2 regions of the Streptomyces sp. NPDC050610 genome follow, and region 2 is predicted to be linked to the other one. Evidence: riboswitches for the same ligand, from Rfam matches in the RefSeq annotation. Region 2 holds a riboswitch; the other holds the start of a gene.
What was found. Region 2 has a riboswitch for S-adenosylmethionine ahead of AB0I22_RS37430 (aminotransferase class V-fold PLP-dependent enzyme). Riboswitches for the same ligand answer to the same signal wherever they lie in the genome.
Positions count from the first base shown of each region.

Region 1: linked by a shared signal. The riboswitch ahead of thrC (threonine synthase) and the one ahead of AB0I22_RS37430 (aminotransferase class V-fold PLP-dependent enzyme) in region 2 are both predicted to bind S-adenosylmethionine.

Region 1 is NZ_JBFAIV010000076.1:391-7,964, reverse strand. It holds gene groL (chaperonin GroEL) at 1-949, opposite strand, end outside; gene AB0I22_RS39295 (cold-shock protein) at 1,444-1,647, opposite strand; gene AB0I22_RS39290 (ubiquitin-like small modifier protein 1) at 2,244-2,522, opposite strand; gene thrC (threonine synthase) at 2,566-3,858, opposite strand; SAM riboswitch class I at 3,876-4,018, opposite strand; gene AB0I22_RS39280 (glucosyl-3-phosphoglycerate synthase) at 4,168-5,121, shown strand; gene AB0I22_RS39275 (trehalose-6-phosphate synthase) at 5,240-6,691, shown strand; gene AB0I22_RS39270 (cytochrome c oxidase assembly protein) at 6,874-7,574, shown strand, end outside.
Region 2 is NZ_JBFAIV010000056.1:25,889-33,462, forward strand. It holds gene AB0I22_RS37410 (c-type cytochrome) at 1-586, shown strand, start outside; gene AB0I22_RS37415 (Rieske 2Fe-2S domain-containing protein) at 583-1,638, shown strand; gene AB0I22_RS37420 (cytochrome b N-terminal domain-containing protein) at 1,635-3,257, shown strand; gene trpD (anthranilate phosphoribosyltransferase) at 3,392-4,456, shown strand; SAM riboswitch class IV at 4,563-4,680, shown strand; gene AB0I22_RS37430 (aminotransferase class V-fold PLP-dependent enzyme) at 4,904-6,322, shown strand; gene AB0I22_RS37435 (Lrp/AsnC ligand binding domain-containing protein) at 6,680-6,961, opposite strand; gene AB0I22_RS37440 (rhomboid family intramembrane serine protease) at 7,000-7,574, opposite strand, start outside.

The DNA of each region.
Region 1 (7,574 bases), on a different contig from region 2:
GGCCGAGCAGGTCGAGACCGGCGTTCTCCAGCTTGAGGCCGACCTCTTCGGAGATGACCGTGCCGCCGGTGAGGATGCCGATGTCGCCGAGCATGGCCTTGCGACGGTCACCGAAGCCCGGAGCCTTGACGGCGACGGACTTGAAGGTGCCGCGGATCTTGTTGACGACGAGCGTGGACAGCGCCTCGCCCTCGACGTCCTCCGCGATGATCAGCAGCGGCTTGCCCGACTGCATGACCTTCTCCAGCAGCGGAAGGAGGTCCTTCACGTTGCCGATCTTGGAGTTGACGATCAGGATGTACGGGTCGTCGAGCGACGCCTCCATACGCTCCATGTCGGTGGCGAAGTAGGCGGAGATGTAGCCCTTGTCGAAGCGCATGCCTTCGGTGAGCTCAAGCTCCAGGCCGAAGGTCTGCGACTCCTCGACCGTGATGACGCCTTCCTTGCCGACCTTGTCCATGGCCTCGGCGATCAGCTCGCCGATCTGGGTGTCGGCGGCGGAGATGGAGGCGGTCGAAGCGATCTGCTCCTTGGTCTCCACGTCCTTGGCCTGCTCCAGCAGGGCGGCGGAGACGGCCTCGACGGCCTTCTCGATGCCGCGCTTGAGGGCCATCGGGTTGGCGCCGGCGGCTACGTTGCGCAGGCCCTCGCGGACCAGCGCCTGCGCCAGGACGGTCGCGGTCGTCGTGCCGTCACCGGCGACGTCGTCCGTCTTCTTCGCGACCTCCTTGACCAGCTCGGCGCCGATCTTCTCGTACGGGTCCTCGAGCTCGATCTCCTTGGCGATGGAAACACCATCGTTGGTGATCGTGGGGGCGCCCCACTTCTTCTCGAGGACGACGTTGCGACCCTTGGGGCCCAGGGTCACCTTGACGGCGTCGGCGAGCTGGTTCATGCCGCGCTCGAGGCCGCGCCGTGCCTCCTCGTCGAACGCGATGATCTTGGCCATGTGAAGTGGTCCTCCCGGACAGAAGGGGTTCCCCCGGCTCCCTGCAAGGAGCTTGGGGGCGGATTTCTCCGGACCGTGTGGCGCCCGCGACGGACGGCCTGCAGCCTTGTGGTTCCTTGCCCCACCCGGCGTACGGGCCTCACCGACCCGGTCCTTTTTCTGTCACTCTCACTGGGAGAGTGCTAAGCCCAATGATTAGCACTCGCCCCCCTTGAGTGCAAGCGGCTTCACAGACCCGGCGCGCACTCATGAGGCGGGTGGGGCGCGGGGAGAGAAGCGGGACGGGCGACGTTCCAGGACGCGGGACGGGCGAAGTCCCGGCAGGCGGAACAAGGGACGCCCCCGCAGGCGGAACAGGCGACACCCCGACAGGCGGGACGCCCCCCGGTCCCATCCGCGCCGACCCCCGGTCCGGCCCGGGGCGCACGAAGGGCCCGCACCTCGGAAGGTACGGGCCCCACATGTGAGTGAGCCGGTGGTCGATCGCGCCGAGATCAGACGGCGAGCTTGACCATGTCCGCCTGCGGCCCCTTCTGGCCCTGCGAGATCTCGAACTCGACTCGCTGACCCTCCTCGAGGGTGCGGTAGCCGTCCATCTGAATCGCGCTGTAGTGGACGAATACATCCGCACCACCGTCGACCGCGATGAAGCCGTACCCCTTCTCCGCGTTGAACCATTTGACGGTGCCCTGAGCCATGCCTAACTCCCCTATTACTGGCCCTTGCGCAGGACCGCACTTCGCGGACCCGGGTCAGACCTCACCCCCTGACAGGTGGGGGTGTGCGCCGGAACGCGTCGACCGCGGCTGAATGTATCTGCACGGATGCCGTCTGCAACAGGTCAATCGGACGAGAATTCCGGCGGTGGCCGACCGACGCTATGCGGAGGATTCCCAGCATTCCGGGGCAAGTCGGGCCGGGCATAGCGCAACATACCCGACAATTCGCGCACAGTCTTTGCACGTAACTTGACGGGTTCTCATATGCGTTCGGCACTCACGCCGGAGGGGGATCGTCCTCAACTGTATCGCCATTCAACAGACGGAATCGCCCCGTCCGTTTCCGGCCGGGGCGATTCGGAGGTGATTCAGAGGTGATTCGGGGGCGATCCGGAGGTGATCCGAGGGCGATTCGGAAGCGATTCGAGGAAGATCGAGAACGATCGGGGACGACCGCGGACGATCAGGGGTGCTCCGGGAGGACGACGCGGGAAGCGTCGGGTGTTCCGGAAGGAGGACCGGGGAAGCCTCGGAGGTGTTCCGGAAAGAGGGCCCGGGAAGCCTCGGGGCAGGAGTCAGCAGCCGCCCGCGACCGCCGGGATGATCGAGATGCCCGCGCCGTCCGGCGTCGCCGCCTGGAGGCCCCCTTCGAAGCGCACGTCGTCGTCGTTGACGTACACGTTCACGAAGCGGCGCAGCTTCCCGGCGTCGTCCAGTACGCGCGCGGCGATGCCCGGGTGGTTCCGCTCCAGGGAGTCGATGACCTCGGCGACGGTGGCGCCCTCGGCCGGCACCTCGGCCTTGCCGCCGGTGTACGTGCGGAGAATGGTAGGAATTCGGACGTTGACGCTCATGACGGTTCCCTTCGGTGGTGGACGGGGTGGGCCTGGGGCGGGGTCAGCCGGCCAGGCCGGCGGCGCGGAAGGCGTCCAGGCTGGGGCGGATCGTCGCGGTGGGCCCGGTGGTCGGCGCCACCGCGTCCAGCGTCTTGAGGCCGTCGCCGGTGTTCAGGACGACCGTGGTCAGGGCCGGGTCGAGCAGCCCGTTCTCGATCAGCTTCTTGGTGACGCCGACCGTCACGCCGCCCGCGGTCTCCGCGAAGACGCCCTCCGTACGGGCCAGCAGCTTGATCGCCTCCACCACCCGCTCGTCGTCGACGTCCTCGACCGCGCCGCCGGTGCGCCGGGCGATGTCGAGCACGTACGGGCCGTCCGCCGGGTTGCCGATGGCGAGCGACTTGGCGATGGTGTCCGGCTTCTGCGGCCGTACGACGTCGTGGCCCGCCTTGAAGGCCGTGGAGACGGGCGAGCACCCCTCGGCCTGGGCGCCGAAGATCTTGTACGGGCGGTCCTCGACCAGCCCGAGCCGGATCAGCTCCTTGAGCCCCTTGTCGATCTTCGTGAGCTGGGAGCCGGACGCGACCGGGATGACGATCTGGTCCGGGATCCGCCAGCCGAGCTGCTCGCAGATCTCGTACGCGAGCGTCTTGGAGCCCTCGCCGTAGTACGGGCGCAGGTTGACGTTGACGAAGCCCCAGCCCTCGCCCGCCGGGTCGCCGATGAGCTCGGAGCAGAACCGGTTGACGTCGTCGTAGTTGCCCTCGATGCCGACGAGGTCGCCGCCGTAGACCGCGGCCATGACGACCTTGCCCTGCTCCAGGTCGTGCGGGATGAACACGCAGGACTTGAAGCCGGCACGGGACGCCGCGGCGCCGACCGCGCCCGCGAGGTTGCCGGTCGAGGAACAGGAGAGGGTGGTGAAGCCGAAGGCGCGGGCGGCCTCGACGGCGATGGCGACGACGCGGTCCTTGAAGGAGTGCGTCGGGTTGCCCGAGTCGTCCTTGACGTACAGGCCGCCGGTGACGCCCAGCTCGCGGGCGAGGCGGTCGGCCTTGACCAGCTTGGTGAAGCCGGGGTTCAGACTCGGCTTGCCGGCCACGTCGGCCGGGACCGGGAGCAGCGGCGCGTACCGCCAGATGTTGTCGGGGCCGGCCTCGATCCGCCGGCGCAGGTCCTCCGGGTCGCCCGTCGGCAGCTCGTACGCCACCTCAAGGGGGCCGAAACAGGCCTCGCAGGCGAAGATCGGGCCGAGGGCGAAGCGCTCGCCGCATTCGCGGCAGGAGAGCGCCACGGCGGGACCGAGGTCTACGGGAGTGGCGGAAGTGGTCGTTTCTGCGGCTTGCACAGCCATGGAGGCGAGGCCCTTTCTCCTCATCTTCCCCGCGGCGCATCTCGCCGCGAGCCGGAATTGGCACCTTCCCCACCGGGAGCCTCGCGAATAGTTCGACGAGACCGGCGGGAGGGTTGCCGGGGCTTCAACGGGCCGTTCCCTCTGCCCCTCTGGATGAGCGGTATGGCACTGGGCGGGGCCCAGGCGTTTGTCGGCGCGCGACCCCGACATGCGTCGGACATCCGCGTTGTTCAAGACTGTAACCGAAGCCCCGGACGGTTGAGACAGCCGTCCGAACCGCGAGATGCATCACATAAGGAGACGTTCGACGTGCTGGAAGAGGTCGAGCACTGGCTGAAGCAGCGCTCTTGGTCCGCCGCCGACCGCCCGCTCGACCAGCTGCTCGCCGCGAAACGCGCCGCCGGTTCGCGCGGCACGGTGAGCGTGGTGCTGCCCGCCCTCGACGAGGAGGCGACGGTCGGCGAGATCGTCGCCGCCATCCGCCGCGAGCTGATGGCCGGGCCCGTGCCGCTGGTGGACGAGCTGGTGGTGCTGGACTCCGGCTCCACCGACCGTACGGCCGCCGTCGCGGCGGCGGCCGGGGCGCGGGTCGTGCACCGGGACTCGGTGCTGCCGCGGCTGCCCGCGCTGCCGGGCAAGGGCGAGGTGCTGTGGCGGTCGCTGCTGGCGACCAGCGGCGAGATCGTCTGCTTCGTCGACGCCGACCTGCGGGAGTTCTCCGCGGACTTCGTCTCCGGCATCGTCGGCCCCCTGCTGACCGACCCGGACGTGCACTTCGTCAAGGCGATGTACGACCGTCCGCTCGGCGACGCGGCCGGGCAGGGCGGCCGGGTCACGGAACTGGTGGCCCGCCCGCTGCTCAACCTGCACTGGCCGCTGCTGGCGGGCTTCGTGCAGCCGCTCGGCGGCGAGTACGCGGCGCGGCGCTCGCTGCTGGAGCGGCTGCCGTTCCCCGTCGGCTACGGGGTGGAGCTGGGCCTCCTCGTCGACGCCCTGCACACGGTGGGCCTGGACGCGCTCGCGCAGGTCGACGTGGGCGTGCGCAAACACCGCCACCAGGACGGCCAGGCACTGGGCCGGATGGCCGCCGCCATCTACCGCACCGCTCAACTCCGCCTGGCACGCGGGCATTTGGTGCGCCCCGCGCTGACGCAGTTCGACCGGGGAGAGGACGGATTCGTGGCGCGTACGCACGCGGTGGACACCGAGGAACGACCGCCGATGGCGGAGATACCGGAGTACGTGGAACGCCGGGCGGCGTAGCTCCCTGCCGGGGCTCCGCCCCGGACCCCGGTCCTCAAACGCCGGACGGGCTGAATTGGCACTCCTCCGGATGGTGTGCGGGCGTTTGAGCCCGAGCGGCAGCGGCTAGGCTCGCGGCATGGCCTCCCAGCACGGCGCCCAGGTCCTTGTCGCGTCCAACCGCGGCCCGGTCTCCTACGCGCGGGGCGACGACGGGTCGCTCACCGCCAAGCGCGGCGGCGGCGGCCTGGTCTCCGGGCTGTCGGCCATCGGACCGGAGGCGGACGCCGTCTGGGTGTGCGCCGCGCTCGGGGACGGCGACCGGGAGGCCGTACGGCGCGCCGAGGGCGGCCATCTGCCGGCCGGCGACTCGGGCGGGCAGCGCGTCCGGATGCTGGACATCGCGCCCGACGTCTTCGCCGCCGCGTACAACGGCGTCGCCAACTCCGTGCTGTGGTTCGTCCACCACCTGCTGTACGAGACGCCGCTGGAGCCCGTCTTCGACGCGGGCTTCCGGGAGCAGTGGGAGGCGTACGAGGCGTACAACGCGGCCTTCGCGGACGCGCTGGCCGCCGAGGCCGCGCCGGGCGCCGCCGTGCTGGTGCAGGACTACCACCTCACGCTGGTCCCCGGCATGCTCCGCGAGCGCCGCCCCGACCTGCGCGTCGGCCACTTCTCGCACACCCCGTGGGCCCCGCCGGACTACTACCGGCTGCTGCCCGACGACGTCGCGGCCGAGGTGCTGCGCGGGGTGCTGGGCGCGGACCGCGCGGCGTTCCTCACCCGGCGCTGGGCGGACGCGTTCATCGCCTGCTGCCGGGACGTGCTCGGCGCGAGCGCCGCCGACGACGGCGGTTCCGTCACCTTCGAGGGCCGTACGACGCGCATCGGCGTGCACGGGCTCGGGGCCGACGCCGACTTCCTGCGGAAGCGCTCGCACGAGGCGGACGTCGAGGAGCGGATGGCGGCCCTGCGCGACCAGATCGGCGGCTCGGGCCGCAAGACCGTCGTCCGCGTCGACCGCACGGAGCTGTCCAAGAACATCGTGCGCGGCCTGCTCGCCTACCGGCTGCTGCTGGAGCGGCGCCCCGAGTGGCGCGGCGAGGTCGTGCACGTCGCCTTCGCCTATCCCTCGCGGCAGGACCTGGCCGTGTACCGCGACTACACGGCGCGCGTGCGGAGCGTCGCCGAGGAGATCAACGCGGAGTTCGGGCGCGAGGGCTGGCAGCCGGTCGCGCTGCACGTCAAGGACGATTTCGCGCGCTCCCTGGCCGCGTACCGGCTCGCGGACGTCGCCCTCGTCAACCCCATCCGGGACGGCATGAACCTCGTGGCGAAGGAGGTTCCGGTCGTCTCCGACGAGGGGTGCGCGCTGGTGCTGTCGCGGGAGGCGGGGGCGTACGAGGAGCTGGGCCAGGACGCGATCACCGTCAATCCGTACGACGTGGAGGCCACCGCCCGCGCGCTGCACGAGGCGCTGACGATGGCGCGCGACGAACGGGCCGAGCGCACGAAGCGGCTGGCCGCGGCGGCGACGGCGCTGCCGCCCGCGCAGTGGTTCATGGCCCAGCTGCGGGCGCTGGACGGCTAGAAACCGGTCGGCTTCCCGTCGGAGGGGGCCGGGCGCAGGATCGTATACAGCCGGGTCTACCGTGGTTCGGCGTGACAGCGACAGCGATTTTCGGGGCTTCCGCGTTCTTTGCGGCTTCTGGCCCGTCCGGGCCTCATGGGGTCACCACCGCATCGGGGCTGCCCGAGCCGACGATCGGGCGCATGGTCACGAGCTGGCAGCTCGACCCGTACGCGCTCGTGCTGGTCCTCGTCCTCGGCGGGCTCTACGCGTGGGGCGTGGCGCGGGTGGTGCGGCGCGGCGAGCGGTGGTCGGCGGGGCGCAGCGCGTCGTTCTGCCTGATCGGGCTCGGCGCGATCGTGGTGGCGACGATGTCGGGGCTGGCCGTCTACGACCATGTCCTGTTCTGGCCCGCCGCCGTGCAGAACATCGTCCTCGACCTGATCGGCCCGCTCGGCATCGCGCTGGGCGACCCGCTGTCGCTGGCGGCGCGGGCACTGCCGCCGGAGGGCCGCGCGGCGCGCCGGCTCCAGGGGGCGATCAGCGGCCGCGTGCTGCGGCTGCTGACGTTTCCGATGGTCAGCACGGCGCTGGTGTTCGCCTCCGAGATGCTGATCTATTTCACGCCGTACTTCGAGACGGCGCTGCGCCACGACGCGCTGCACGAGCTGATGTACCTGCAACTGCTGGTGGTCGGCACGCTGTTCGTGCTTCCGATGCTAACCCGCCAGGACCTGCTGCCGTCCTGGTGCGGCCACCCGATCCGGGCGGCGTTCATCTTCGTGGACGGGATCGTGGACGCGCTGCCCGGCCTCGTCGTGATGACCAGCGGCACGCTGGTCGCGGGCGGCTGGTACGCGGCCCAGGACCGCCCGTGGGGCCCGAGCCTGGAGCGGGACCAGTT
Region 2 (7,574 bases):
GTCCCTGGTGGGCGTGGGCGCCGCTGCCGTGGACTTCCAGGTCAGAACCGGCCGCATGCCGCTGCAGCAGCAGGGCGCGCAGGCGCCCAGCAAGAAGGCGCTGTACTCGCAGGCCGAGACCGACCAGCTCGCCGCGTACATCGCCTCGCTCGGCGCGGGTCCCTCGGTTCCGACCAAGGGCCAGTACAACCCGGACGGCGCGGACATCGCCAAGGGCGGGGAGCTCTTCCGTACGAACTGCGCCCAGTGCCACAACTTCACCGGCAAGGGCGGCGCGCTCTCGAACGGCAAGTTCGCTCCGTCGCTTGAGGGCGTCGACCCCAAGCACATCTACGAGGCCATGCAGACCGGCCCGCAGAACATGCCTTCCTTCCCCGACACGACGATGCCGGAGAAGAACAAGAAGGACATCATCGCGTACCTCGGCGCGGTCAACAGCGACAAGTCGGAGAACCCCGGCGGCCTCGAACTGGGCGGGCTCGGCCCGGTCAGCGAGGGTCTGTTCGCGTGGATCTTCGGGCTCGGCGCGCTGATCGCCGTCGCCATCTGGGTCGCCGCCCGGACCGCAAAGGCCAAGAAGTCATGAGTAGCCAAGACATTCCAGAAGAGAACCTGCCGAGCGAGCAGGGCGACGCGCACGACGGTGCGGTGACTCCCCACTCCGATCCGTTCGCGGACCCGGGGCTGCCGCCGCACGAACACCGCGTCCAGGACATCGACGAGCGGGCCGCCAAGCGCTCCGAGCGCGTCATCGCGTTCCTGTTCCTGCTGTCCATGCTGGCCACGGTCGGCTTCATCGCCTCGTACGTGGCCCTCCCGGTCGACAAGATCATCTATGTCTACCCGATCGGCCACGTCAGCGCCCTGAACTTCTCGCTGGGGCTCACCCTCGGCGTCGCGCTGTTCTGCATCGGCGCGGGCGCGGTCCACTGGGCCCGCACCCTGATGTCCGACGTGGAGGTCGCCGACGAGCGCCACGCGATCTCGGCCGAGCCCGAGGTCAAGGCCAAGGTCCTCGCCGACTTCAAGGCGGGCGCCGAGGAGTCGGCCTTCGGCCGCCGCAAGCTGATCCGCAGCACCATGTTCGGCGCGCTGGCCCTGGTGCCGCTCTCCGGCGTGATGCTGCTGCGCGACCTCGGCCCGCTGCCGGGCAACAAGCTCCGGCACACCCGCTGGTCCCAGGGGAAGCTGCTGATCAACCAGAACACCAATCAGCCGCTGCGGCCCGAGGACATCTCGGTGGGCTCGCTGACCTTCGCCATGCCGGAGGGCATGAAGGAGGACGACCACGATTTCCAGCAGGAGATCGCGAAGGCGGCCCTGATGATCGTCCGGATCCAGCCGGAGAACATCAAGGACAAGAAGGAACTGGACTGGTCGGCGGACGGCATCGTCGCCTACTCGAAGATCTGCACCCACGTCGGCTGCCCCATCAGCCTGTACGAGCAGCAGACGCACCACGTGCTCTGCCCGTGCCACCAGTCGACGTTCGACCTCTCCGACGGCGGCCGAGTGATCTTCGGCCCGGCCGGCCACGCCCTGCCGCAGCTGCGGATCAAGGTCAATGACAAGGGCTACCTAGAGGCGTTGGGCGACTTCGCCGAGCCCGTCGGTCCTGCCTTCTGGGAGCGCGGATGAGTACTGAAAGCAGCAAGCGCAAGGCGCCCGCCGGCGAGCGGATGGCCGACTGGGCCGACGGCCGGCTCGGCATCTACGGCCTGGCCAAGGCCAACATGCGCAAGATCTTCCCGGACCACTGGTCCTTCATGCTGGGCGAGGTCTGCCTCTACAGCTTCATCATCATCATCCTCACGGGTGTGTATCTGACGCTGTTCTTCCACCCGAGCATGCAGGAAGTCACGTACCACGGCTCGTACGTGCCCATGCAGGGCATGCACATGTCCGACGCCTTCCAGTCGACGATGCACATCAGCTTCGATGTGCGCGGCGGTCTGCTGATCCGGCAGATCCACCACTGGGGCGCGCTGATCTTCCTCGCGGCGATGTTCGTGCACATGATGCGCGTCTTCTTCACGGGCGCGTTCCGCAAGCCGCGCGAGGTCAACTGGCTCTTCGGCTTCCTGCTGTTCGTGCTGGGCATGTTCACCGGCTTCACCGGTTACTCCCTCCCGGACGACCTGCTCTCCGGCACCGGTGTCCGGTTCATGGAAGGCGCGATCCTGTCCGTGCCGATCATCGGCACGTACATCTCGATGTTCCTGTTCGGCGGCGAGTTCCCCGGCTCGGACTTCGTGCCGCGGTTCTTCTCGATCCACGTCCTGCTGCTGCCGGGCATCATGCTCGGCCTGCTGGTGGCCCACCTGATCCTGGTCTTCTACCACAAGCACACGCAGTTCCCCGGCCCCGGCCGGACGAACAAGAACGTGGTCGGCATGCCGCTGCTGCCGGTCTACATGGCCAAGGCCGGAGGCTTCTTCTTCCTGGTCTTCGGCGTGATCGCGGCCGTCGCCGCCATCGCGACGATCAACCCGATCTGGGCCATCGGCCCCTACCGGCCGGACCAGGTGTCCACGGGCGCCCAGCCCGACTGGTACATGGGCTTCTCCGAGGGCCTGATCCGAGTGATGCCCGGCTGGGAGATCAACCTCTGGGGCCACACCCTGGTCCTGGGCGTGCTCATCCCGCTGATCATCTTCCCGCTGGTGCTGGCCGCCATCGCGGTGTACCCGTTCATCGAGTCCTGGGTCACCGGGGACAAGCGGGAGCACCACCTGCTGGACCGCCCGCGCAACGCCCCGACCCGCACCGGGTTCGGCGCCGCCTGGATCAGCTGGTACTTCGTGCTGCTCGTCGGCGGTGGAAACGACCTCTGGGCCACCCACTTCCACCTCTCGATCAACGCGATCACCTGGTTCGTCCGCGTCGGCTTCTTCGTGGTGCCGGTGCTGGTCTTCATCGCCACGCGCCGGATCTGCCTCGGCCTCCAGCGGCGCGACCGCGACAAGGTGCTGCACGGACGCGAGTCCGGCATCATCAAGCGGCTGCCGCACGGTGAGTTCGTCGAGGTCCACGAGCCGCTCTCGCAGGAGCAGCTGCACACCCTCACGGCGCACGACCAGCCCAAGCCGCTGGAGCTCGGCCCCGAGGTCGACGAGAACGGCGTCGAGCGCAAGGTCGGCCGGACCACCAAGCTGCGGGCGAAGCTCTCCAAGGGCTTCTACGGCGAGGGGACCCAGATCCCCAAGCCCACCACCGAGGAGTACGAGGAGATCACCAGCGGCCACGGCCACCACTGATCCCACGCCCTCGCGCGTCATCCGCTGATCGCCACAGCGAGAGCCCCGTCCAGCGCATGGACGGGGCTCTTCGCTGTCCGCGGGCCTGGATAGGCTGGCCCCGCGAACCCAGACGACCACCAGGAGCGTGGACCATGAACGTTGCGACCCCGGCAGGCGGCGACAGCGCGACGGCCCGTACCTGGCCGGGCATCCTGGACGCGCTCCTCGACCACCGCGACCTCGGCGCCGACGACACCGCCTGGGCCATGGACCGCATCATGCGCGGCGAGGCCACCGACGCCCAGATCGCCGGCTTCGCGGTCGCGCTGCGCGCCAAGGGCGAGACCGTCGCCGAGATCTCCGGGCTCGTACGGGCCATGTACGCGCACGCCAACCTCATCGAGGTGCCCGGCCCCAGCATCGACATCGTCGGCACCGGCGGCGACGGGGCCAAGACCGTCAACATCTCCACCATGTCCTCGATCGTGGTGGCCGGCACGGGCGCGAGGGTCGTCAAGCACGGCAACCGCGCCGCGTCCTCGGCCAGCGGCGCCTCCGACGTGCTGGAGAAGCTCGGCGTCAACCTGGACCTGCCCCCGCGGCAGGTGGTGCGGGTCGCCGAAGAGGCGGGCATCACCTTCTGCTTCGCGGTCAAGTTCCACCCGTCGCTGCGCCATGTGGCCGCCGCCCGGCGGGAGCTGGGCATCCGTACGACGTTCAACGTGCTGGGCCCGCTGACCAACCCCGCGCGGGTCAAGGCGCAGGCCACCGGCGTCGCGGACGCCCGGATGGCGCCGATCCTCGCCGGAGTCCTCGCCGAGCGCGGCTCCAGCGCGCTGGTCTTCCGCGGCGACGACGGGCTGGACGAGCTGACCACGACGGCGACCTCGCGGGTCTGGGTCGTACGGGACGGGCGGGTCCGCGAGGAGGCGTTCGACCCGCGGGACGTCGGCATCGACCTGGTGCCGGTCTCGGCGCTGCGCGGCGCGGATGCCTCGTACAACGCGGACGTCGCGCGCCGGCTGCTCGCGGGGGAGACCGGGCCCGTACGGGACGCGGTGCTGCTCAACTCGGCGGCGGCGCTGGTGGCGCTGGAGCCGACCGATGAGCCGCTCACCGCGCAGATCTCGGCGGGGATCGCGCGGGCCGCGGACTCCATCGACTCGGGGGCGGCGCGCGCCGCGTTGGAGCGCTGGGTCGTGGCGAGCAACGCCTGACGCTCCGGCCGGTGCGGGGCGCGGGACGCCCGGTGTGACGCAAGGCGCAGTCCACAGTGCGGACCGCGCCTTGCGCATCGAAGATCGTGTGGCAAGATGCTGCACAGGTCATGAGTGACAGCGGCACAGGCCCCGGCCCGCTGTCCGGCAACCCTCCGTCCGTGGCGGGGTGCCCCGGGTGAAGACCAGGTCGTGGACAGCAAGGTCCTCGGCAAGCGCGGGCCCCTCGTCCAGGGGTCCTGGTCTTGAGGGAGCAGTCTCGTGAGCAAGCGAATGCGATAGGGCCGACGGCCCCTTTTCTGACGTCCCCTGAGGGTTCCTCAGGTCTTCTCAGATCTCTTCATGCCTCCGTACGCGGCGCGAGCCGGGCGTCGAGGCATTCCGCACGCGTCCCCGAACGCCTGCGCGTCCGAAGACATTCCGCCTGCACCGCCGGGAGAGTTCAGCATGTCCGCATACGCCACCGCCACTGTCGCCGCCGCCACGTCCGCCCCCGCCGCCCCCTGTGACGCCGCCCAGCCGCTGCCGGTGCTCGGCCGGGATGTCAGCGTCCCGCTCGTCACCGGCGGCGAGGTCACCTACGCGGCGCTCGACTACGCCGCCAGCGCCCCCGCCCTCCAGCGGGTCTGGGACGACGTGGCCGCCTACGCTCCGTACTACGGCAGCGTCCATCGCGGCGCGGGCTACCTCTCGCAGCTCTCCACCGACCTCTTCGAGAACAGCCGCGCCGACGTCGCGGAGTTCCTCGGCTGCCGCGCGGACGATCACGTGATCTTCACCCGCTCGACCACCGACTCGCTCAACCTGCTCGCCGCGGCCCTCCCGCGCGGCACCCGGGTCTTCGTCTTCGAGACCGAGCACCACGCCTCGCTGCTGCCGTGGGAGCGGCGCGCGGCCGCGTCCGACGTCACCGTCAGCTACCTGGACGCGCCGCGCACCCCGGCGCAGGCCGTCGAGACGCTGGAGAAGGCCCTGGCCGGCCGGGAGCCGTACGGGCCCGCGCTGGTCTGCGTGACGGGCGCGTCCAACGTGACGGGCGAGGTGTGGCCCGTACGGGAGCTGGCGGCCGCCGCCCACGCGCACGGCGCGCGCATCGTCCTCGACGCCGCGCAGCTGGCGCCGCACCACCCGGTGGACGTGGCGGCCTCGGACGTGGACTGGGTGGCGTTCTCCGGCCACAAGCTGTACGCGCCGTTCGGCTCGGGCGTCCTCGCCGGGCGCCGGGACTGGCTGCTGGCGGCCGAGCCGTACCTCGCGGGCGGCGGCGCGAGCCGCAAGGTGGAGCGGCGCGCGGACGGCGGCGTGGCCGTCGAGTGGCACGAGTCCGAGGCCCGGCACGAGGCCGGCTCGCCCAACGTGATCGGCGTCTACGCGATCGCCGCCGCCTGCAAGGCGCTGACCGAGGCCGGGTTCGACGCGCTCGTCGAGCGCGAGCAGCGGCTCGTGGCGCGGGTCCGCGAGGGGCTCGCCGAGGTCCCCGAGGTGAAGGTGCTCTCGCTCTTCGGCGACGACGCCCCGCGGGTCGGCGTCATCTCCTTCGTGGTGGCGGGCTGGAACAGCTCGCACTTCGCGGCGGCCCTCTCCGCCGAGTACGGCATCGGGGTGCGCGACGGCCTCTTCTGCGCCCACCCGCTGGTGCGAACCCTGCTCGGGGCGGAGGACGACGAGGTGGGCGAGTGCGGCGCGCCCGAGGCCGCGCCGGGGGAGCGCTCGCTCAACGCGATCCGCGTCAGCTTCGGCGCGGGCACCCCCGACGAGCACATCGACCGGTTCGTCACGGCCGTACGCGAACTGGTCACGTCCGGCGCCAAGTGGGACTACCGCACCGAGGGCGGGCGCTGCGTGCCGGTGTCGGTGTCGGCCTGACGGGACGCCGGGCGCTGCCCGCCGTCCGGGGCCGGGATGCTCAGCGGCTGGCACCGTGCTTCCGGGCCGGAACCCTCAGGAACGGCACGCCGCGAGCGCGTACCGGGCAGCTCGGCTGTCCTCGCGCGCTGCCGCCTGGCCTGCGGGGGAGTCGGTACTTCGAGGGCGGGGCCGGCGGGGTCCGGCGCCTGACCGGCTCCGCTTCGGAGCGGCCCCTGTCCGAGGGCTGGGTACGTTCCGATCCGCCTTGGACGGCGCGGCGCGGCACGAGCGCGTACCGGACGGCTCGGCCGGCCCCGACGCGCCGCCGCCCCGGCTACGGGCCCGGTGCGTGCCCCGCCGGCCAGGCGTCAGGTGTCAGGCGTCCAGGCCGATCGCGAAGGCCGCTTCCAGGTCGTGCTGCGAGTACGTGCGGAAGGCGATGTGGGTCTCGGTGGAGGCCACGCCCGGCACCTTGCTGATCCGGCCCGGGATGACGTCCGCGAGGTCGTCGTGGCGGGCGACGCGGACCAGGGCGATCAGGTCGTGGGCGCCGGTGACCGAGTAGACCTCGCTGACGCCCTCCAGGGCGGCGATCTTCTCGGCGATCTCGGGGATCTGGTCCACGCTCGTCTTGATGAGGACGATCGACGTGATCAAGGGCTGGCTCCTCCTCGCGGGTCCGGGGGTCCGTGGCGTCAGCCGCTGGTGTCGGGGTCCCCGGGTGGGCGCGCCCCCTCGCTGGGCGGGGCCGCGCCTTTCACTCTAGCCGGACGCCGGTAGCGGGCCCACGCGTAGAGGAAGCCGAGCGCGAACCCCATCAGGTGCGCCAGGTAGGCGACGCCCGGCCGGCCGTCGGCGGTGCGGGCCGCCAGGCCCTGGAGCACGAACCAGAAGATCAGCACGGCCCAGGCGGGGAAGCGCAGCGGCAGGAAGAAGAGGAACGGAAAGAGACTCGTGACCCGCGCGGTGGGGAAAAGGCAGAGAAACGCGCCGAGCACCCCGGAGATCGCTCCGGACGCCCCGACCAGGGCCTGGGTGGAATCGGCGTGCGCGGTGGCGTAGCCGAGCAGTGCCAGGTAACCGGTGGCGATGTAGAAGACGGCGAAGTGGAACCGGCCCATACGCTCCTCCGCCATCGCGCCGAAGACGAAGAGGAAGAGCATGTTGCCCAGCAGATGCAGCCAGTTTCCGTGCACGAACAGGGCGGTGAGCGGAGTGAGCGGCTCCAGCGGGACGCCGCGCCACAGATCGGCGGGGACGATGCCCCAGC